4 regions of the Sinobaca sp. TMA16-18 genome follow, and region 1 is predicted to be linked to each of the others. Evidence: riboswitches for the same ligand, from Rfam matches in the RefSeq annotation. Region 1 holds a riboswitch; each other region holds the start of a gene.
The links. A riboswitch is a leader RNA that binds a small molecule or an ion and turns the genes downstream of it on or off. The one in region 1 is predicted to bind thiamine pyrophosphate.
Positions count from the first base shown of each region.

Region 1 (5,355 bases):
TAATATAGAGCCATACTATCAGGCGAATAATTTCGTGGATTCCTGTACAGGTGAAGCGGAACTTATCGTGAAACCGGAGCAGGCCATGAAAGTTACAAAAATCGTCGAGGCGCTATATGAAAGCAGTGAAACAGGAAAAAGCGTACGGTTCGAAGAAAATCCAACCAGCTTTGAAGAGTCTTATTAAAAAAACCAGGCCCTCCGGGGGTCTGGTTTTTTACAGTAGGAGCCTCTTAAAACTACAAGCCTTCATTTTCGAAACGGCGGATCTCATCTTTATGACCTAAAACAATCAGCATATCTCCCTGCTCAATTCTATCGTTGGGCCGCGGGGACACATTAACGTCCTCATTTCGTTTGATCGCAAGAATCGTCACACCATAGGAGGCCCGGACATTGGATTCAATCAGCGTTTTGCGGTGCAGTTTTTTCGTAGCATACACTTCGACAATCGTGTAATCGTTGCTTAAGTCGATAAAATCAATAACCTTTTCCGAAGTCATATTATGGGCTACACGGATTCCCATATCAAATTCCGGGTGGACCACACGGTCAGCGCCGATCTTATCGAGCACTTTCTGGTGGTATTTATTCTGGGCTTTTGCCCAGACGATTGGAACGTTCATGTCTTTTAACACAAGCGTTGTAAGCACACTTGCCTGAATATGGTCGCCGATCGCGACAACAACGTGATCGAAGTTGCCAAGGCCGAGAGATTTTAATGCTTTTTCGTCAGTGGAGTCAATGCAGGCTGTCTGGGTAGCATATGCGACATATTCATCTACTTTTTCTTCATCCTGATCGATAGCAAGAACTTCATAGCCTAAATGATACAGTTCCCGGCAGATACTCCCTCCAAATCGGCCGAGGCCTATAACAGCAAATTGTTTTTTGTTTTTTGGCATGGATAAACGCTCCTTTATGTGTCAAATTCGCCTTACAGTAAATAAATGCCCTGGGGGAGCAGTAATCCTAAAATAATAGTAAATAATACAAATCCTATCATAAACCGGACGAATAGAGGGTGTCCGGTGTTCTTAAATAACTGGACAAAGTAAATTTCAATCAATCCGATACTTAACAATCCACAGGCCAGCTTCAGCAGGCCGCCTAAATATACAGGACGAAGGCCAAGCACAAGCCCGCCGGTTAAAAGCAGCGGCAGGTATGAAAATCGAAGCACGTAGTGAAGCAGAATAGCGGTCCGGTTCATGTTGGTGCGGTGAAATATATAAACAGCGCCTGCAAGCAGAATAACTGCCGCCACGGCTATAAGATGTATCGTGAGTATAGTGTCTGCCATAAGAGCCTCTCCTAATGTAATGTAGACGTTTTCTCCATCATATCACGCGTGCAGGTTTTACAGGAGCAGAGATTTTGCTGAAATAAAACCCGCGGTATGAACCATTTCGAATATGTGCTATCTTTAAGAAGCAAAGACAATTTTATACAACAAGCACTAGGGGTGCTGCAAAGCTGAGAGGGATGACATTCATCCTAACCCTGGAACCTGATCTGGATAACACCAGCGGAGGAAAGTGCGGAATGTTCACCTGAAAAAGCAGCCGCTCGTGCTGTTTTTAATGATAGAACGACTTTTCCGCCGCTCCCTCTGCTGGAGCGGCTTTTTTGTATGCATGGAGCAGGTTCCGGGGGAGCACGGTACACAAAAAAGGGGGCGGGAAATGAATAAAGAGCAGGAACCGGCACTGGAATTTCGAGACGTTACCTATGCCTATACTACTACCGAAGCGCCGATCTTCAAGCAGGTTCAAGGGACAGTGAAAAAAGGCGAATTTGTCAGCCTGCTTGGACCGAGCGGATCGGGAAAGTCGACGTTCTTCCGGCTTGCCGCCGGGCTGAGCGACCCGGACAAGGGGTCGGTGCTTCTGCACGGCTCGGCCACAAGGCTTGGCAGGGTCGGCTACATGCCTCAGCAGGATCTGCTGCTGCCCTGGCGGACCATTTTGGAAAATGGCATGCTGCCATTGGAAATAAACGGCCTTTCCAAAAGGGAGGCCGAACAGCGCGTATCATCCCATCTGGAAGCATTCGGCCTCAGGGGCCTGGAACGCAAGTATCCTCACGAACTGTCCGGTGGGATGAGGCAGAGGGTGTCTTTTCTCCGCGCCGTAGTGGGAGGAAACGACATCTTAATGCTGGATGAACCATTTAGCGCACTTGATTCGATTACCCGCTTTATGATGCAGGAATGGCTGTTGGAAAAGTGGCAGGCTTCGAGGCAGACACTTATTTTTATTACCCACGACATAGAAGAAGCATTATTTTTATCCGACCGCATTTTATTATTTACCGAGCCGCCGATAGAAGGACGCCTTACCGAAATTGCGGTACCGCTGCCAAGACCCAGAGACGAGCGTGCCCGGGATCACCCGGAACTCTTGAAGCTGAAGCGGGAATTGATTGAACGAATGCGCAGGGAGGAGAAGTTACGATGAATGGCTGGAAAGGAGCAGGCATTTCCTATGCTGGAGCCGCTCTTCTCGCATCTGCTTTTTTTATCATCTGGGAGGCAGGAGCCCGCTGGTATGACACGCCTTATATACTGCCGGCACCGTCTGCGGTGCTGCAGAGGCTGTGGGAACTTGCGGATATATTGTTTCTTGTACACCTGCCGGCCACGCTTCTCGTTATAGTTACCGGACTTGGCATTTCCATCGTTTGTGGAGTCGGTATTGCGGTGTTGATGAGCCGGAGCCGGATGGTGGAAAAGAGTGTTTTTCCTCTGTTAATCACCTCGCAGACCATTCCAATTATTGCACTAGCCCCAATATTTGTACTGTGGTTTGGCTATTCCATGTGGAGTAAAGTCGCCGTAACGGTGTTGATCACCTTTTTCCCAATTACGGTCGGGGCGTTTGACGGTCTTCGGACAGCGAGCCGGGATATGCAGGACCTGCTTCGGACCATGGGGTCCGGGAGCTGGCAGATTTTCAGAAAGGTCCAGGTGCCGATGGCTCTGCCCTCGTTCTATTCCGGCTTAAAAGTGGCAGTCACGCTGAGCGTCATCGGTGCGGCAATTGGAGAGTGGCTGGGCGCAGATGCAGGGCTTGGATATTTCAGCCGCAGGATGATGACACAGATGGACGCAGCCGGCGTATTTGCACCAATCGTTTTGTTGTCGTTAGCAGGGATTGGCCTGTTTTTGGCAGTAAAAGCAGTAGAATATGCGACTACAAAAAAGGGAGGAAGAAGATAATGAAAAGGTGGATTAAACAGGTGGGGCTGCTTGCTGCAGGAGCATTTGTGCTGGCAGGATGCGGGAGTGAAAATGAACAGCAGGCAGAGAATGAAGAGCTGCAGGAAGTCGACATTATGCTGGATTGGTATCCTAATGCCGTACACAGCTACTTGTACACCGCGCAGGAAAACGGATACTTCGAGGAAGCAGGCCTGGACGTAAATATTATGTTCCCCACCAATCCAACGGATCCTTTGAACCTGGCGGCTGCAGGAGAAGTGGACTTTGGCATTACCTATCAGCCGGATGTTATTACAGCGCGGACTGAAGGAATCCCTGTAGTAAGCGTGGCGGCGATTGTGAGGTCTCCTCTTAATCACGTTGTGTACAAAGCAGACTCCGACATAGAACGACCAAGAGATTTAGAAGGCCGGACAGTTGGATACCCCGGGATACCGGTCAATGAACCAATTGTAGAAACGATGGTGGAAAATGATGGCGGTCAGTTTGAAGAAGTTGATCTGGTGGATATTGGTTTTGAGCTGCAGTCCTCTTTAGTAAGCGACCGGGCCGATGCGGTAAGCGGCGCATACATTAACCATGAAGTACCGGTGCTGGAACACGCCGGCACTTCCGTAGAATACTTTGATCCGGTGGATTACGGTGTGCCGCCTTTTTACGAGCTCGTTCTCGTTACAAACGAAGAAAAACTGGCGGAAGAGGAAGAAAAAATTAACGCGTTCTGGACCGCGGCGGAAAAAGGATACACATATATGAAAGACCATCCGGAAGAAAGCCTGGACAGTCTGTTTGAGAATGAAGATCAGGAAAATTTTCCGCTTGAACGGGAAGTGGAAGAAGAAAGTCTGGATGTTTTAATGGAGAAAATGGAAACGGAAGAAGAAGCCTTTGGCAGCCAGGACCGGGAATCCTGGGAGGAAACGATCAGCTGGCTTGTAGAAATGGATTACATTTCCGAGACACCGGACACAGAGGACATATTTGTAAATATAGCAGAATAAACAAACCGCTTCGGGCTCTCTTGGAGTCCGAAGCGGTTTTGGTTTATCTTCTGAAGCTGGTACCCGTTCTACATGATAAGGTAGTCCAGGTTCACATCTATCGTTTCCTCTAGTTGGTCGATACCATGCTTGTCCTTAACGGAACCGTTGTAAATAAGCTGAATGGAATCAGCGTTATCAGGAAGTTCCACTTTATAATAGGTGGAGTTCATTGTTTTCTGGCCGGGTTTTAATACTTCTTCATCTGTAGAAGATTCTCCACGTTTTTCTTCCATAGAAACCGCCTCATCGAGGTGATTGCCATCTTCATCAAGAACACGTATCTCTACGAACTGGTCATCATGATAACAGGTGATTTCCTCGCTGTTCGGGTTTTCGATGTAGGGGTGAATATAAACAATAGATTCTTCGGGATTTGTGTATTTAACGCCAACTTCTACACGTTCGGTCAACTGCTGGTACTGATGGCTGAAGGTAGGAGTAACAAAATAATATGTTGCCCATCCCAATGTAAGAACAATAACAAATGGAATGCCCCACTTCATCCATGTAAAACGATTTTTCACCATAATCCCCCTTTAATCGATACCCGTCTGCTGCTGTTTAAAATGTCAGGTTTGTTGTCATTTATTAGTATAAGCCGAACGGACACCGAATGAGAAGGGGATTTGCAAAGCGTTATATAGTCTTAAAGACCCTGTCATCATATTGAAATGTAAGACATATAATAGGTCCTATTCCGTATAAAAAAGGAAATAGTGATAAAAGAAACGCTTTTGCTGTTATTTTTGATTATGCTCAAGTGTGCTGACAAATTCGAAAAACCCGGGCGTCCGGCCCGGTTCAAAGCGGTGGACACATTCCATGCACTTTAATCGGAGGTCCTGGCGCAGGTCTTCCCGGTTCTGCGGTTTGGTCTGCGACAATGATTTCTGAATAAAAGGCTCAAATTTCTGCAGGAAGTCATACATGGCCTCCCGGTCCTGCTGTTTGGCTTTTTCTGCTAATACATACAGAGATGCTGTCATAGTATCTCGCTCCTTTAATGGGTGGTCGCTGTAATATAAGCGTAAAGTTTGGCAAGTCCCTGATGCCTGGAGCGGTAAATAGCCTGAGGCGTCACATTAGTAA
Region 1 covers NZ_JCAKFM010000005.1:41,078-46,432, forward strand. Annotated here, with positions in the region: gene AC5W14_RS10470 (Gfo/Idh/MocA family protein) at 1-187, shown strand, start outside; gene AC5W14_RS10475 (potassium channel family protein) at 240-905, opposite strand; gene AC5W14_RS10480 (DUF1516 family protein) at 938-1,303, opposite strand; TPP riboswitch at 1,452-1,554, shown strand; gene AC5W14_RS10485 (ABC transporter ATP-binding protein) at 1,686-2,459, shown strand; gene AC5W14_RS10490 (ABC transporter permease) at 2,456-3,220, shown strand; gene AC5W14_RS10495 (ABC transporter substrate-binding protein) at 3,220-4,224, shown strand; gene AC5W14_RS10500 (hypothetical protein) at 4,293-4,793, opposite strand; gene AC5W14_RS10505 (helix-turn-helix domain-containing protein) at 5,007-5,252, opposite strand; gene AC5W14_RS10510 (sigma-70 RNA polymerase sigma factor region 4 domain-containing protein) at 5,267-5,355, opposite strand, start outside.

Region 2 (5,355 bases), on a different contig from region 1:
CGTTTTAACATTACTATTTTCGGCAAAGAGCCTTATCCAAACTACAATCGTATTCTGCTCTCTAAAGTGCTCCAGGGCGACAGCGATATCAGTGAAATTATTTTAAATGACTATGACTGGTATGAAGAAAAAAACATTACGCTTTATGCAGGAGATGAAGCAGAGGAAATTGACAAAAAGAAAAAAATCGTACGCAGTAAACAGGGACGTGAATGCCCGTACGACCATTTAATTATTGCGACAGGGTCCAATGCGTTCATGCTGCCTCTTCCGGGCGCCGATAAAGAAGGAGTTATCGCATTCCGCGATATTAAAGACACCGAAGAGATGATCAGCGCTTCCAAAAAGTACAAGAAAGCGGTCGTTATTGGAGGCGGCCTGCTTGGGCTCGAAGCGGCTCGAGGCCTGCTTAATTTGAATATGGAAACGGAAGTAGTCCATAACAACAGCTACTTAATGGAACGTCAGCTCGATGAGCCGGCTTCACGAATGCTCAAGAATGACTTGGAAGCACAGGGTATGCGATTTCATATGGCAAAAGACACAGAAAAGGTGCTCGGAAAAAAACGGGTGGAAGGACTGAAATTCAAAGACGGGTCCACGCTTGAGGCCGATCTGGTCGTCATGGCGGTCGGAATCCGCCCTAACGCAGTATTAGCCGGTGCCTCCGGCATTGACACCAACCGTGCCATCCTCGTTAACGATCATATGGAAACGAGTGTGAAAGACATATACGCTGTGGGGGAATGCGCCGAGCATAACGGCATTGCCTACGGTCTGGTCGCCCCTCTTTACGAACAGGGAAAAGTGCTCGCTGAACGAATCTGCATGAAAGCACGCACCGGTACCGGCTATCAAGGATCGCTTACTTATACACAGTTGAAAGTAGCGGGCGTAGATGTGTTTTCCGCAGGAACCTTTCAGGACGAAGAAGATACAAAAGCCATCCGGGTCCATGATGAATTTGAAGGCATCTACAAAAAAGTGGTGGTCCGCGACAACCGGGTAGTAGGAGCCGTGCTTTACGGGGAGACGTCGGATTCGCCGAGACTGCTGGAAATGATGAAGAAGAGCCAGGACATTACCGGCCTGGGGAAAACGATTATTCTGCCATCCGAACAGGAAGGCGGGGAGACGGAAAGCCTGACCGCTGCGATGGAGCCGTTTGAAACAATATGCGGCTGTAACGGTGTCTGTAAAGGCGATATTGTAGAAGCCATTCAAAAAGACGGACTAACCTCAGTGGAAGAAGTAAAGAAACATACCAATGCTGCCCGGTCATGTGGAGGATGCAAGCCTCTTGTAGCGGACCTGCTCGCCCATACACTTGGAGGTGAAGCAGGGGAAGGCCTGCAGGAAGAGCCGATGTGCGGCTGTACCGATCTGACGCATGAAGAAGTCGGGGAAGAGATCAGAACCAAACAGCTGACGCTGACAAGAGAAGTCATGAATGTGCTTCATTGGAAAACGTCAGAAGGCTGTTCCAAATGCCGTCCGGCAATCAATTACTATTTAGGTGTAGCCTATCCGAAGGAGTACGAAGATGATCCGTCATCGCGCTTTGTAAACGAGAGAATGCACGCCAACATTCAAAACGACGGCACGTATTCCGTTGTGCCGAGAATGTACGGCGGGGTAACCAACCCGGATCAGCTTCGGAAAATTGCAGAAGTAGCTGATAAGTACAGTGTTCCTCTGCTGAAATTAACAGGAGGGCAGCGGATCGATATGCTTGGTATTCCAAAGGCGGATCTGCCGTCGGTATGGGAGGATTTGAACATGCCTTCCGGCTACGCCTATGCGAAATCCCTTCGTACGGTGAAAACATGTGTAGGAGAGGACTTCTGCCGCTTCGGCACCCAGGATTCCATCGGCCTGGGTATCGCAATTGAGAAGAAATATGACCGGCTTAACACCCCTCATAAAGTAAAAATGGCAGTATCAGCCTGCCCAAGAAACTGTGCAGAATCCGGTATTAAAGATTTGGGGATTGTCGGAGTGGAAGGGGCCTGGGAGCTTTATGCAGGCGGAAACGGCGGCGTTGATTTAAAGGGCGGCGAACTGCTGACGAAAGTCAAAACGACCGAGGAAGTTATTGATACAATCAGTGCCTACCTGCAGTACTACCGTGAAAATGCCAGGTATTTAGAAAGAACTTCGCACTGGATTGGGCGTGTTGGACTGGATCATGTGAAATCTGTGGTTCTGGACGACAAAGAGGAACGCAAAGCACTGATTGCACGAATGGATACCGCCCTGGAAGCACTTCCGGAAGATCCGTGGAAAGCCATTACGAGCAATGAGAAAAAACGGGAAGAGCTGTTTGAACAGAAAAAAGTAGAAGTTCTTCAATAAATAATAAGGAGCGGGGCCATGGCTGAAATAACCGAAACAACCGCGGTATATGTAGCGGACGTAGAAGAATTTAAAAAAGGCATTCCGAAGGAAATCTTTGTTAATGGAGAATCCATCGCCTTTTTCAAAACAAACGCAGACAAAATCAGGGCTATTCGAAACAGCTGTCCACACAAAGGCGGCCCCCTTTCCCAGGGGATTGTCAGCGGAGACTATGTGTTCTGCCCGCTTCATGACTGGAAAATAAGCACAGCAGATGGAAAAGCCCAGGCGCCCGACGTAGGCTGCACGCATTCTTATCCGGTACAGGTGGAAGGAAGCAGTGTGTATATTCAAATTTAAAAACCGCTGACGATGGCAAATCCCTTATCTCAACTGATATAGTTGCGATAAGGGATTTTTTTGTCTATAAAATTCGGAAAGGAAAGAATAGCGATGACGTTTGATGTAGTGATGATAGGGCTGTTTTTTATTGCTGTACAGGTATTTGCCAATATATTTGTAAAAGGCCCAAGAATCCGAAGCTTTCGCTGGCTCTCTTTTTCGGGAGGCATTGCCGTGGCTTATATATTTGTCTATGTTCTGCCTGCGCTGCATGAAGAACAAGAAGCCTTCAGCGGCGAGCTTACGATGGAATCTGAGCTCTACATTCTGGGCCTGATAGGCCTGATGGTGTTTTATACGGTGTTTAAAACAGCCGATGCCCAGCAGAAAAAAGGAAAACGGGACGGGGATGCATTGTTTTTTTACATACAGGTTGGCTTTTTTACTCTATATAATATGCTGATCTCCTATATTGTGTTTGCTTCCGATGTAGAAACGGTGCAGGGCGTGTTCTATGCGATAGCGGTAGGTCTTCATTTTATGTCCGTATCACACGACTTATGGCGCGAAGATAAAGAGCGTTATGAAAAAGTGGCCCGTTACGTTCTGGCTGCGGGTATTCTCGGCGGATGGCTTGTCGGTCTGCTTGTGCCGTATTCTTCGATTGGGCTGGCGGTTGTTTTTGCGTTTATCTCAGGCGCGATGCTGATGAATGTATTAAATAAAGAACTGCCGAATGAAGAAAATGCGCACCTTCCTACATTTCTCATTTCTGCAGGAGGGTACGCAATTATCGCAACGCTGTTGAAATATTTCTTTCAATGGTAAATCTAAAGTGTCTTTGGAGCACGGAAGAAAGCCGGTGCATATTTAGCCAGCAGCACAATAATAACGATCGTAATGACCGCTTCCGGAATCAAATAGGACGCATTGTACACGGCTGAATACAAAACGACCGGCATGTCGCCTGCGTAGGCGCCAAACCAGATCACGCCGGATGCAAAGTGATCGATAAATCGCAGCAGGGTGGCAAACAAAACTCCGATCACGATAGAAGCATAAGGAACTCCGTTTGTGAACGACCGGGAGGTAATAAACAAACCGGCCGCACCGAGAACCGTGTAGGCAATCGGGTATTCCAGTATAAGCTGGACCGGATGAACAATAGTGGCCCCCGTAAAAAGCTGCAGAACGCCGACAATAAATCCGGTGAGCGCGCCTGCCTTCCAGCCGCGCCGGAAAGCAATAACAAAAATAGGAATCATAATCAGGGAGATGGAGCCTCCCATTGCCCATAAAGCGCCGAATTGGACATAGCTTAAAATAAGCGACAAGGCGGCCATGAGCGAGATTTCAATCATAATGACAAGTCTTTGGTGTTTCATATACTGCTCCTTTCCCAACTACAGAGACAGGAAAGACGAGGCTTCTATATAGATAGAGCTTTCGCCACTTCCCTACGCTGGCATCATCCAGTTCAGGTTCCAAGAGTTGAGGCTCTGCCTCTCTCAGTCCAATGACACCTCTAGTGGTTTATATTTGTTTCCTTTCTTATCATACGGTTTCTGCCGGCAAAATCAAGAGGGAAGCATAAATCTAAATAAAGAAGGGTAAGGAACAGAAGAAGAACGAGAGAAAGGCTGGAATAAACGAATGAACATACCAGGCAATTTACTTTTGGCCTATTTAAAAGGAAGCGGGTTGTCGACCACGGTAACGCTGCTGATGCTGATTTTTTATATAGTAAGCTTAGGAGAAATAAGTGATTTTGAACTGCTTGCCGCGGTGCTCGTTTTCCATACATACATAGGGTCGCTTGCCGGTATGTTTCTGCTTCGGTTTCTGCGTCCTTTGGAAAACGGGATTGTCTATCCTATTCTGGGCATTATTATTTTTGGCACGGTAGGGCTGCTTTACGGCCTGTTTATTATTTATACGTACAATCTCGAAGGCTATTTTATCGGTGTTACGATGGCTTCTTCGATTTCTTTTTTCTGCAGCCAGGTCGTTAAATCAAAAGGAGCCTCTTATTTGCTGGCGGCACTTGGTCCGCTGTTTCTGCTGCTTATTTTTCTGTCTGTGCAATTTATCGGAACACTCGGAAGCTGAAAAATGTGGGAATAGTTATTAACTATCGTAATTCTCTGACTTTTCTTATATACTTTTCTTACGGCGCTTAAATAAAGCGCTTTCTTTACGAAGGGAAAAGAGAAAAGGGGGAGTATGATGCCAGCTATCGTGTTAGCCATCATCGGTTTTACCGTATTTGCCCTGGGTTACCGGTATTATTCAAAATTTATTGCAGAACGGATTTACCGGCTTGATCCCAACTTCCGCACTCCGGCCCACGAATTCAGGGATGGAGTCGATTTCGTTCCGACCAATAAGTTTGTTCTATGGGGGCATCACTTTACGTCTGTAGCAGGCGCCGCGCCGATTGTAGGTCCGGCCATTGCTATTTACTGGGGCTGGCTTCCGGCATTCTTATGGGTGATTCTCGGAACGGTGTTTGCAGCCGGTGTACATGATTTTGGAACGCTTGTGCTGTCTGTCCGCAACAAAGGACAGTCGATTGGAACACTGGCGGAGAAAATTATCGGCCGCCGGGCCAAGCTGTTGTTTTTATTCATTATTCTCATTCTCGTATTAATGGTAAATGCCGTGTTCGCCTGGGTT
Region 2 covers NZ_JCAKFM010000002.1:406,919-412,273, forward strand. Annotated here, with positions in the region: gene nirB (nitrite reductase large subunit NirB) at 1-2,355, shown strand, start outside; gene nirD (nitrite reductase small subunit NirD) at 2,374-2,697, shown strand; gene AC5W14_RS05740 (DUF3270 family protein) at 2,791-3,507, shown strand; gene thiT (energy-coupled thiamine transporter ThiT) at 3,510-4,064, opposite strand; TPP riboswitch at 4,117-4,216, opposite strand; gene AC5W14_RS05750 (hypothetical protein) at 4,333-4,788, shown strand; gene AC5W14_RS05755 (carbon starvation CstA family protein) at 4,906-5,355, shown strand, end outside.
Region 2: it holds a riboswitch for thiamine pyrophosphate, as region 1 does, so the genes downstream of both, thiT (energy-coupled thiamine transporter ThiT) here and AC5W14_RS10485 (ABC transporter ATP-binding protein) in region 1, are expected to answer to the same signal.

Region 3 (5,355 bases), on a different contig from region 1:
TTTAGAAGCTGTTCAGAAGCTTTCAGCGTCTCCACCGGGTCCGGCAGCAGGGTTTTATCACAGCCGATCACTTCTACTTTAATCATGTCACACATCCCGGCTGCATCAGCCATTCTTGCAATACGTACGGCTTCTTCAGCCGTTTTGGCTCCGGCCGTATTCGGGAGCAGTCTGTACCCGTTGAGATCCATATCTTCGAAAGGATCCGGCTGGGTGCTGTCAAATATATTCATCCGCCTTACGGCAAACGTCAGCACCTCCGTCTCTGAAGCTGCCACCGCCTGCTTTTGTACTTCTGCGGTTTTGTATTTACCTGTTCCCAAAAACAATCGTGATTCAAAAGAAAACTCTCCAATAGTTAACATCTTTCATCCTCCTCCTACAAAGTGAACAATTTCCAGCCGGTCATTTTCTTTCAACGCTGATTTTTTCTGATCCGGCTTGGTTAAAATTTCTCCATTCTTTTCTACGACAGACTTTTTGTGTCCGACGTTAAAATGAGCAAGCAGCTGCTCGACGGATTCGACTGTATCCGGAATCTGCTGTTCTTCTCCGTTAATGGTTAGCTTCACTGGAAACACCTTCCTTTGTTCGTTTTCGATAGGGAGAGAATGCCTGCTCCCATTCCGTATTGACCGTTTCTCCACAGATGGAACGGGCAAGCCAGTTTCCTGTTCCTGCCGAAAGCAGAATCCCATTCCGGTAATGCCCTGCAGCTATCCAAAGGCCTTGATTATTAATAGAACCGAGATAAGGAAGACCGTCTGCGGACTGCGGTCTGATTCCGCTCCACGCCTGTTTGAACTCTGCTTCGGCAAGACCCGGCACTAACGCAAATGCGCTTTTCAGCAGGTCATGCACAGAGCCCGCATACACCTGGGTCTCCATAGATCCCGGGTGTTCGGTTGCCCCAATAATTACTGTTCCATTTTTCTTTGGCACAAGGTACACATCCGGGGCATGAACAGTAGACACAATAAGCTGCTTTGTGGGGCGGACAGATAAAATATCTCCTTTAACAGGAATCATTGGCGGCATGAGGCCAATGTCACCATCCAGAAGGTCCGTCCATGCGCCCCCTGCCATGACTACATGCTCCGATTCTATCGTTTCCCGGCCCGTGATCACTTCATATCCTCCCGCCTTCTGCTTAATGGAAGACACCGGAGTGTGTTCCATTATTTCCGCTCCTAAATGGGCGGCGCTTCCGGCATAGGCTTTCGTAAGATACGGCGCCATAACCTGGCCGTCTTTCGGCATATACAGAGCACCCTGTATGGATTCGTCTGCCAGGTTCGGTTCTTTTGTCTGCAGCTCCTCACGGGTCAGCCAGCTGACTTGTTCGCCGGCCTTCTGCTGAAAGGCGAGCACATTATGAAGATGGGCGGTTTCTTCGTCCGAGTGTGCGGTTTTCAGCATACCGTTTTTTATATAATCCACCTGAATGCCTGAATACGATTCAAGTTTAGGGACTAATTCGTCGTACATAGACCGACTCGCTCTTGCAAAGTCGAAAAAAGAGCCCTGACTGTTAATCTCCACCTGGGCTCCGAGCATACCGGCAGCGGCGCTGGAAGCTTCACTGCCAATTGTGCTCCGTTCCAAAAGGAGCACCCGTTTCCCTTTTTCCGCTAAATGAAAGGCGGTGGAACAGCCGTTGATTCCGCCGCCGATCACTACGGTATGATAGGATGTCATGTTCTTCCCTCCTCGTTAAGCTTCGTATAGTAAGCATGCGCCCGCTGCTTTGGCTCTTCTGCTTCATACAGGCCTGACAGCACTGCAATACCGGAAGCACCGGAGCGGATGCAGTCCTTCACTCGTTCCGGGGTAACGCCGCCGATCGCGATCACCGGCAGTGCGGTCGCTTCTGCAATAGCCGCAAGCTGCTTCAGGCCGCGTGGTTCCAGTCCCAACTTACTATCGGTAGGAAACACATGACCGAAAAACAAATAGTCAGCGCCGGCCTGTTCTTTTTGGCGGGCCGTTTCCAGACTGTGAACAGACCAGCCTGCAGCAAGGCTCTGCTGTGGCTTCTGCTCCACCGATTCTTTGAGATGAAAACCGATATCCCTGAAATGCTGCCTTTTTTCTCCCGGTACATTCAGCCGGATCTGCTGGGCCGCCACCCCTTCTTCCTGCAGAAATGCAACAGCAGTCTCCAGCTCCCTGAGAGACCAGAGAGGTTCACGTATATGAAAACAATCCGTCCATTCTTTGATTTTTTTAGAAATGTGCATCCATTCTTCCAATGTCTGCCTGCCCGTTGATACAGCATGCAGTTCTTTCCGATGTGTGCCCATGAAAAAAGCCGCCTTCCCATGAGGGAAAGCGGCTGTTGGTTTCTGCGGAAAAAAGCAGGACAAGCCACTTCCCTCCGCTGGTATATCCAGATCAGGTTCAAAGAGTCCCGAAGTATTACTTCAATCTCAGCCCTTTTAAAGGGCACCCCTAGTGGTAAAACTATTAAATTAACTATAGTATTCATCGTAAGCTATCATTGTTTGAATTGTCAATTAACAAAAACTAAATACTGTATAAATAAGGAAAAACCTTTATACTGAAAGCATACGTTAATATAAAGGAGAGATGCATCATGCCATTTGTAAATATTAAAATTACAAAAGAACATAAGCCCGCGACTCCGGAGCAAAAAGAACAGCTTATCGAAGGCGCCACAAAACTGCTGCAGGATGTTCTCGGAAAAAACCCTCAGACAACTGTCGTTGTTATTGATGAAGTAGAGACCGATAACTGGGGCATCGGTGCTAAATCGGTATCGGAAATCCGTAAAAAAGACACGCTTTAATTTGATGCAGCCCATCTTTTCACTATAGTCTGGCCTGAGGGGAAGGCAAATACTGCCTTCCTCTTTTTTTATTCTACTTCTATTTCCTCTGTCGGCATGCTGTGCATATTGCGGGCGGTGACATGGGCTGTTATGAAGTACGTTCCGCTTTCTTCAAACGTGTAGTCCAGCGTATATTCTCCGTCACTGCTGTGTCCGCCTTCCAGCTGCTCTCCCGTTTCCTGTTCGCCTTCTTTCCATATTTCAAACAGCACTTCGTTTGCGTCCTCCACCGCTTCTCCCTCCTGCTCTACGTGAGCTTCAATTAAAGCCGCTTCACCGGCCTCAGCTGTTTCACTGGTATGTATGGCTACTTCAATCGGTTCACTGCTGGGCGGACTATTCCCGGCTTCCGATTCGTCGAAACCGCCGCAGGCACTTAACAAAAGAAGCCCAGCAGCTCCAGCTCCTATTCCCCATTTTTTCATACAACCTACTCCCTTCTCTTGTCGTTCTTCACGATTTATTATATCTTGAGTGCACTTTCTATGTTACCTCTACGCGCCAATTATTAACAACAATACCCACAGCGATGGAACGCTTAGAATAGTTGTCAGCAGCGTAATACTTGAAACCAGGTCAGGACTGGAATGAAACTCTACAGATATCATTGCTATCGTTGCTGCAGTAGGCATAGCCACTGCTACAATCAGTACAGTACTCAAGAGGTCATTGGTCTGCAGCAGCTGCGTTAACCCATAGGCAATCACCGGTGAAAGAACGAGTCTTACGGCTGTTCCAACACCGATCAGCTTCCATTCAAGAGATGCCAGGGAAATTTTAGCAAGCTGCATGCCAAGCACAACCATGACGACAGGAATAGAGGCCTCTCCGAGCATGCTGATGCTGTCAAAGTAGGTGGATGGAATCGTGATATGAAGCCATTGAAACAATATGCCCAACAGCAGGGCAAAAAACGCAGGCATTTTCAATACAACCCGGAACGCATCCGTTCCTGTCATGTTACTGCGGTTAGCGATGTATACCCCTACCGTACTCATAAAAAAAGATTGGATGACCATAAAAATAACGGCATAGGCAAACGCCTCTTCTCCAAAAGCAAACAGTATCAGCGGGGCGCCGTAGTTCCCTGCATTCATAAACGAAGTAGACAGGGTCATGCCGCTTTCCGTCGGAGCATCCCAGCGGAATACAAAGGACAGCAGTTTATTTAACAAAAGCATCACCATAAGAAAGATGACGGCAAATAAAACAATGAGAAACACATCATAATCAGGCTCTGTTGTGTAAAAGGTCCGGAACACGAGAGCCGGCGTTAGTATGTATAAAGCCACACCCGAGACAGATCGTACATCGAGCAGCTGTTTTTTCTGAAGTAGAAAACCGGAAAGAAAAATAAGTCCAATCGGAATAAGCGTGCTGATTAAAACGCCCATATGCTCCTCCTTTCTGAGAATAACAAGCAAAGCGGAACCTGAGCAGGTTCCGCTTTATTAGTTTATCATATTTTATTTTGATCGATTCGGCTTTCCTTTCAACATCTGTTTCAGCTGCTTTTTCTCGGAACGCGACACAAGAATATAAAGAAAGTCCTCTTCTTCGATAACCGTCTCTCCGTAAGGAGTAACCAGATCTTCATTCCGGACGATCGCACTGATCAGAACACTATCCGGAAAGTTAATTTCCTGCAGACTTTTCCCTAAAATTGGTGTATTCCGGTCCGTCTGGAATTCAATAATTTCAGCATTGGCTTTCCCAATCGATATCAGCTCAATCGAATGATAAGGGACTTCTTTTTTAGGACCGGAAAGCCCCAGTTTTTTGGCTAAATAAGAAATACTCGACCCTTGAATCAAGGCGGAGGTCAGTACAATAAAGAATACAATATTAAACAAAACCTCACCCGACTCCACGCCTGCTACAATTGGGAATGTAGCGAGTACGATCGGTACCGCACCGCGCAGACCCGCCCAGGATATGAATATTTTTTCCTTAAAACTATAAGAGGTGCCTATAGTAGAAAGAAATGTAGCGGCTGGTCTTGCTACGAGCATCAGCGTAGCAGACAGCACCAGTCCGGCAATAGCGACAGAAGGACTTAATAGCTGTTCCGGAAAGGCAAGAAGGCCCAGGATAATAAACATCGTAATCTGGGCCATCCAGGCCAATCCTTCATTAAATCGAAAAATAGAATGACGATAGGTCAATTCGGAATTACCAACTATTAAAGCGGCTACATATACTGCGAGAAGTCCGCTGGCCCCGGCAAATGCGGCCAGGCCGTAAGTAAGCAGGGCAAAAGAAATGGCGAAAATTGGGTAAAGTCCACTTGAATCCAGATTAATCCGGTTAATCGAAAGTGAAGCGATTTTCCCTAAAGCCAGACCCATAACAAGCCCCAGCCCCATCTGCCAGAAAAAAGAGCCGAAGAGAAGTAAATAGCTTGGCTCATCGAGGATAACCAATTCTATGAAAGCGACTGTTAAAAACACAGCCATCGGATCATTCGTTCCCGATTCCGCTTCAAGCGTAGCTCCTATTTTCGT
Region 3 covers NZ_JCAKFM010000002.1:381,132-386,486, reverse strand. Annotated here, with positions in the region: gene AC5W14_RS05635 (thiazole synthase) at 1-365, opposite strand, end outside; gene thiS (sulfur carrier protein ThiS) at 369-572, opposite strand; gene thiO (glycine oxidase ThiO) at 556-1,698, opposite strand; gene AC5W14_RS05620 (thiamine phosphate synthase) at 1,695-2,303, opposite strand; TPP riboswitch at 2,356-2,463, opposite strand; gene AC5W14_RS05615 (2-hydroxymuconate tautomerase family protein) at 2,597-2,809, shown strand; gene AC5W14_RS05610 (FixH family protein) at 2,878-3,276, opposite strand; gene AC5W14_RS05605 (AEC family transporter) at 3,346-4,245, opposite strand; gene AC5W14_RS05600 (potassium/proton antiporter) at 4,318-5,355, opposite strand, start outside.
Region 3: it holds a riboswitch for thiamine pyrophosphate, as region 1 does, so the genes downstream of both, AC5W14_RS05620 (thiamine phosphate synthase) here and AC5W14_RS10485 (ABC transporter ATP-binding protein) in region 1, are expected to answer to the same signal.

Region 4 (5,355 bases), on a different contig from region 1:
TTTTCATTCCCATATAAAAGACGATCGTTTCCATTCCTTTTGCCAGGCTTTCCCAATCTGCATCGGGCTTTCCTGATTTGTTTTTGCTGTGCCCTGTAACGATGGCCAGAGACCTGGAATGATCGCGGTGCGTGAGAGGCACCCCTGCATACAGCGAAGCCGCGTTGGCAGCCGTTACACCCGGAATCATTTCATAGGCCACTTTATGGCTCCGCAGCATTTGTGCTTCTTCCCCGACTCTGCCGAATATGCCTGGGTCGCCGCCTTTGAGCCGGACGACTGTTTTTCCCTTCTTTGCCTGGATCATCAGTTCTTTTTGAATATCCTGCTGCCGCAGTGTATGTTCGCATGGTTTTTTTCCGCAGTATATAAATTTCGTTTCCGGACCGGCCTCTAAAAGCAGGGCGGGGTGTACCAGCCTGTCAAATACAACCACATCTGCCTGCTGAAGAGCCTTCAGTCCTTTAATGGTCAACAGCTCCGGGTCACCCGGGCCGGCTCCTACAAAATAAACCATGCCTTGTTTCATTTATTTTCACTCCTGCTTTTCTTTATAATTATGTATTCTATAGAAAGATGCTGGGAATTTCTGCAATGACGAAAGATAATCTAACACATTTTATTGTGTATAAAAAATACATATTAAAAGCAGCAAAAAAAAGCCCGCTCCTAAAAGAAGCGGGGTCTCTTGACCTTATTTATGAAGCAGCTTTCTAAGACTGCGTGCGGCTGTTTCCGGTTCCGCTGCCCTGCTGATAGCAGAAATCAGGGATACACCGTCTGCTCCAGCTTTGAGTACGCGTTGTGCATTTTTTTCTGTAATTCCACCGATTCCAACGATGGGAATCGTAATGCCGAATTTACGTAAATCCTGAATGCCTTCCGGGCCGATCGGGTCATCTGCGTCTGCTTTAGATATGGTTGCATACATTGGACCTGTGCCGATATAATCGGCCTCGTCCTGAGTGGCCTGCTCAGCCTCTGCCAGCGTTTTTGCAGAAACACCAATACTCATATGCGGAGGGAGTTTCTTTTTCACTTCCGAAGCAGGTTCGTCCCCCTGTCCGATATGAACGCCGTCCGCGCCTATCTTCACAGCGAGTTCCACATCGTCATTTACAATAAACGGAACGCTGCGGCTTTGGCAGACAGCAAGCATTTCGCGCGCGAGCTCTTCTTTTTGTAAAGCCGTTTTTGCAGCCGGCCCCTTTTCACGGAACTGAAAGCAGGTAATGCCGCCTGCTATCGCCTGTTTGAGTACTTCAACCGGGTTTTTCTCTGTGTCCTGACTGCCCATAATGAAATAAAGCAGCAGTGCTTCTTTATTCATAGGTGCCTCTCAGCTCTTCTTTTTTAAGCGTCAGCTGATGCCGGATATCCATATCTCCCACGTGATACAATGCGTTCAACAGCTCTGACTGAAAGGTGCCCGGACCTCTCATTGACGCAAATCCGCCGGCTTTTTCCGCTGCTATTCCATAATAGCCCAGCGCCGCTGCTGCGCCATATGCCACATCGTCCGTAACGGTCAGGAAAGAACCGATCAGCGAGCTGAGCAGGCAGCCGGATCCGGTCACTTTAGTCATCATCGAATGACCGTTGTGAATGCGGTACATATCTTTTCCATCCGTTACTGCATCCACCGCTCCCGTTACGACAATAGGAAGCTTCAATACGTGAAAGGCACGTTCTGCCGTTTCAGCTGTACTTACATGGGAGGAACCTGAATCTACTCCTCTTGTATTGCTTTCAAGTCCTGCAACAGCAGCAATTTCTCCTGCATTTCCGCGGACAAGGGAAATGTCTATTTCTTTGAGCAGCTGCCGGGCAGTATCGGTTCGATAAGCGGTAGCACCGGCTCCGACCGGATCGAGTACGACTGGAATTCCTTTTTTATTCGCTGCGGCGCCGGCAAGCAGCATGGACTCCACCTGCAGTGGGTTCAACGTTCCAATGTTAAGCACCAGCGCATCGGCGGCAGACGCCATATCGGCCGCTTCTTCTTTTGCGTTGGCCATTACAGGCGATGCTCCTGCCGCTAAAAGTCCATTCGCCGTAAAGTTCGCTACCACCACGTTTGTAATGTTATGAACAAGAGGCTTTGCCGTCCGCATTTCGTGCAGCAATTTGTATGCTTTTTTTCCTTCTGAATGCATCATGTCTCTTTCCCTCCAGGGTTATTCATTTCTCTAACGAACGGCCCCAATGATTCACCGGTCCGCTCCCGCGCCCGATGTTGAGCGGATGGCTGATCGCCTTTGTAATAAATTCTTTAGCCAGCTCACACGATTGGATAACAGGAATACCCTTCGCCCGATTGGCGGCAATTGCCGCAGAAAACGTGCATCCTGTCCCGTGTGTATGCTTCGTATTAAACCGATCCGCCGTTAGATGGATAAATTCTTTCTTATAATATAACACATCAATTGCCGTGTCTTTCGCATGCCCGCCTTTTACAACCGCAGCTCCTGCCCCCATCTCCTCGACCAGCACCCGGGCCGCTTTTTCCGCCTCTTCTATGGTAGAGACTTTTACTCCGGTAAGCTTTTCGGCTTCTTCCATATTCGGCGTCACCACTTCTGCTATAGGAAGCAGCCGGTTGACCATTAGTTTTTTCGTTTCTTTATCCATTAACGAGTCTCCACTTGTGGCCACCATTACCGGATCTACAATAATTGGCAGGTTTTCCCGTTCCAGCCGGTCTGTGATACTTTCAATCATAGACGGCAGGGCGATCATACCTGTTTTCACTGCCTGCGGCCTGATGTCTTCAAGCACGGCTTCCAGCTGTTTCAGAATCGTTTCGTCCTCCATATGCCAGACGTCTTTTACCCCCATCGTATTCTGGGCCACCACGCTTGTAATAACGGCCATTCCGTAAGCGCCGATCTCCTGGAATGTTTTTAAGTCGGCATGGATGCCAGCTCCTCCGGTAGGATCTGTTCCTGCTATGGATAGTACTTTTGGTATTTCCCCCATTGTTGGTTCCTCCATTTTTATCTGTACTCACCACATCCGGACGTCTTTTTCATTTACACACAAAAAAGCCGCCCCTTGAAAGGAGCGGCTTTTCCTGACCATCACAGCCAAATAAAAACGCACGCTCCACTTTCCTACGCTGGCTTTACCCAGATCAGGTTCAGAGGGACAAAGGAATTTCCTTATCTCAGCATATGCGCCCCTAGTGGTTGTCTTTATTTCATGTTACGGGAGAGGAAGCTTTATTGTCAATTATTCATTTGTGCCTTCCTGCTTCCGACGCTTTTTACCGCGCTTTTGCTCCTTTTCGGCTTTCTTTTCTTCTTTTCTCACCTTCCGGAAATTCGTATCCAGGAAGCTGTACAGAACTGGTATGACAAACAGCGTCAGAAAAGTGCTGCTGACAAGGCCGCCGATCACGGCAATACCCATCGGCTGCTGAATCTCTGCGCCTTCACCAATACCAAGCGATAATGGAACGACCCCTAGAATTGTTGTTACAGCTGTCATCAGAATAGGGCGGGTTCTCTGTTTAACAGATTCTACAATAGCTTCTTTGGAAGCCATTCCCTTTTCTTTCTGTTGATTGATATAGTCCACCAGCACGATCGCATTGTTGACGACAATACCGGCAAGAACAATGAGGCCGATAAAGACGGTCACACTGAGCGGTGTCTGCGTAACTGCCAGGGCAATGCTTACTCCTATAACCACAAGCGGCACGCTGAACATAACGATAAATGGATATTTAAAGGATTCAAATTGTCCTGCCATTACGAGATAAATGAACAGCAGTCCGAGAAGGAAGGCAAATATCATGCTGTCGAGCGCATCGTCCAGCAGCTCCTGTTCTCCCGAATAGGCAAGAGAGGTACTGTCCGCCATATTGTCGTTTTCATATATATCCGTCACTAAATTGGACGCCTCATTTAATGTCGTATCCGAGCTGTAGGCCGCCGTAATTTCCACGCTGCGCTGCTGATCATCACGATTAATAACGGCAGGGCCGCTGCCTTCTTCAATGTCGGCTACCTCGCCAAGTTCAATGTAGTCTCCTTCCTGGTTGGCGATCAGCAGCGTTTCTAAATCCTCTGCTGTCTCCAGTTCTCCGGTTTCATATTGAACAATCACATCATAGGTCGTATTATCTGCTGTCTGTACCGTAGTGGCTGTTTGGCCGCGGGTAGCATTGTCGACACTATCGGCGATCTGGGCGGCCGCCAGACCGTTTTCCCTCGCATTTTCTTCATCTACAGCAATTTGTATCTCTGGTGCGAGATCTTCATCCGAGGTGGTTATTTCCCGAATATCTTCCGCTTCTCTCAGCTCCGAGATCATATACTCGGTCGACTCATTTAATGTATCCACGTTCTGGTCGCTGATAGTAAAGACGACCGTATTCGCTTCTCCTCCGCCTATAGCAGTCTGGCTCGAAAGAGAAATATCGGCATCCGGTTCTACGTCGACCACGTCGTCTTCTATCTGTTCAATAAAATCGATCGTGCTCGCTTCCCGGTCCTCCATTGGTTCCATCGTGACCATGATCTGGGCCTCATTGGATCCCGATGGTCCTCCTGTTACTGCACCGTCGTCGCCGGAAGAACCGATCATTGTTAAATAGCTGTCGACTGCTCCCTCCTGATCCAAAATAGCTTCAATATCCTCTGTAATAGCAGTCGTCGTTTCCAGGTTGGTTCCGTAATCTGTCTCCACATCAATGGAGAAAAAGCCCTGGTCGCTTGCCGGAAGAAAGTTAACTCCTGTTGCAGCAAGACCCGCTCCGCCTGCGATAAGAAATAACAGCGTAATAAACAGAGTAAGAAAACGGTGTTTCAACGACCATTTGCTGGCCCTTTCCAGACGTTTCATATAGCGGGAGTTCTGCCTTTTTTCTTCAATATCCTCTTTAGGAGCTTTCAAAATGCGGCTTGCCATCATCGGCACAACGGTAACAGCCACAAACAAGGAAGCAATTAAACTAAAGGATACTGCCAGTGCAAATTCCGTAAAAATATTTCCAACGATGCCTGATACAAAAATAATCGGCAGAAAGACAGAAACAGTCGTTAAAGTCGAAGCCGTAATGGCGCCGCCTACTTCTTTTGTTCCTTCTGAAGCTGCCTTTTTTGGTGTCTTGCCCATCGATAAATGCCGGTATATATTCTCAATAACCACAATTGCATTATCGACGAGCATTCCAATGCCAAGCGCCAATCCACCAAGAGTCATTAAATTCAGCCCGACATCTGTAAAATATAAGAAACCAAATGTCACGATAACAGAAAACGGTATTGCCACCCCGATGATGAGCGGGGTCTTTAAATTGCGGAGAAAGAAAAACAGCACGAGCATGGCAAACACCCCGCCGGTAATAAG
Region 4 covers NZ_JCAKFM010000002.1:400,843-406,197, reverse strand. Annotated here, with positions in the region: gene cobA (uroporphyrinogen-III C-methyltransferase) at 1-529, opposite strand, end outside; gene thiE (thiamine phosphate synthase) at 695-1,330, opposite strand; gene thiM (hydroxyethylthiazole kinase) at 1,323-2,156, opposite strand; gene thiD (bifunctional hydroxymethylpyrimidine kinase/phosphomethylpyrimidine kinase) at 2,182-2,994, opposite strand; TPP riboswitch at 3,094-3,193, opposite strand; gene AC5W14_RS05705 (efflux RND transporter permease subunit) at 3,232-5,355, opposite strand, start outside.
Region 4: it holds a riboswitch for thiamine pyrophosphate, as region 1 does, so the genes downstream of both, thiD (bifunctional hydroxymethylpyrimidine kinase/phosphomethylpyrimidine kinase) here and AC5W14_RS10485 (ABC transporter ATP-binding protein) in region 1, are expected to answer to the same signal.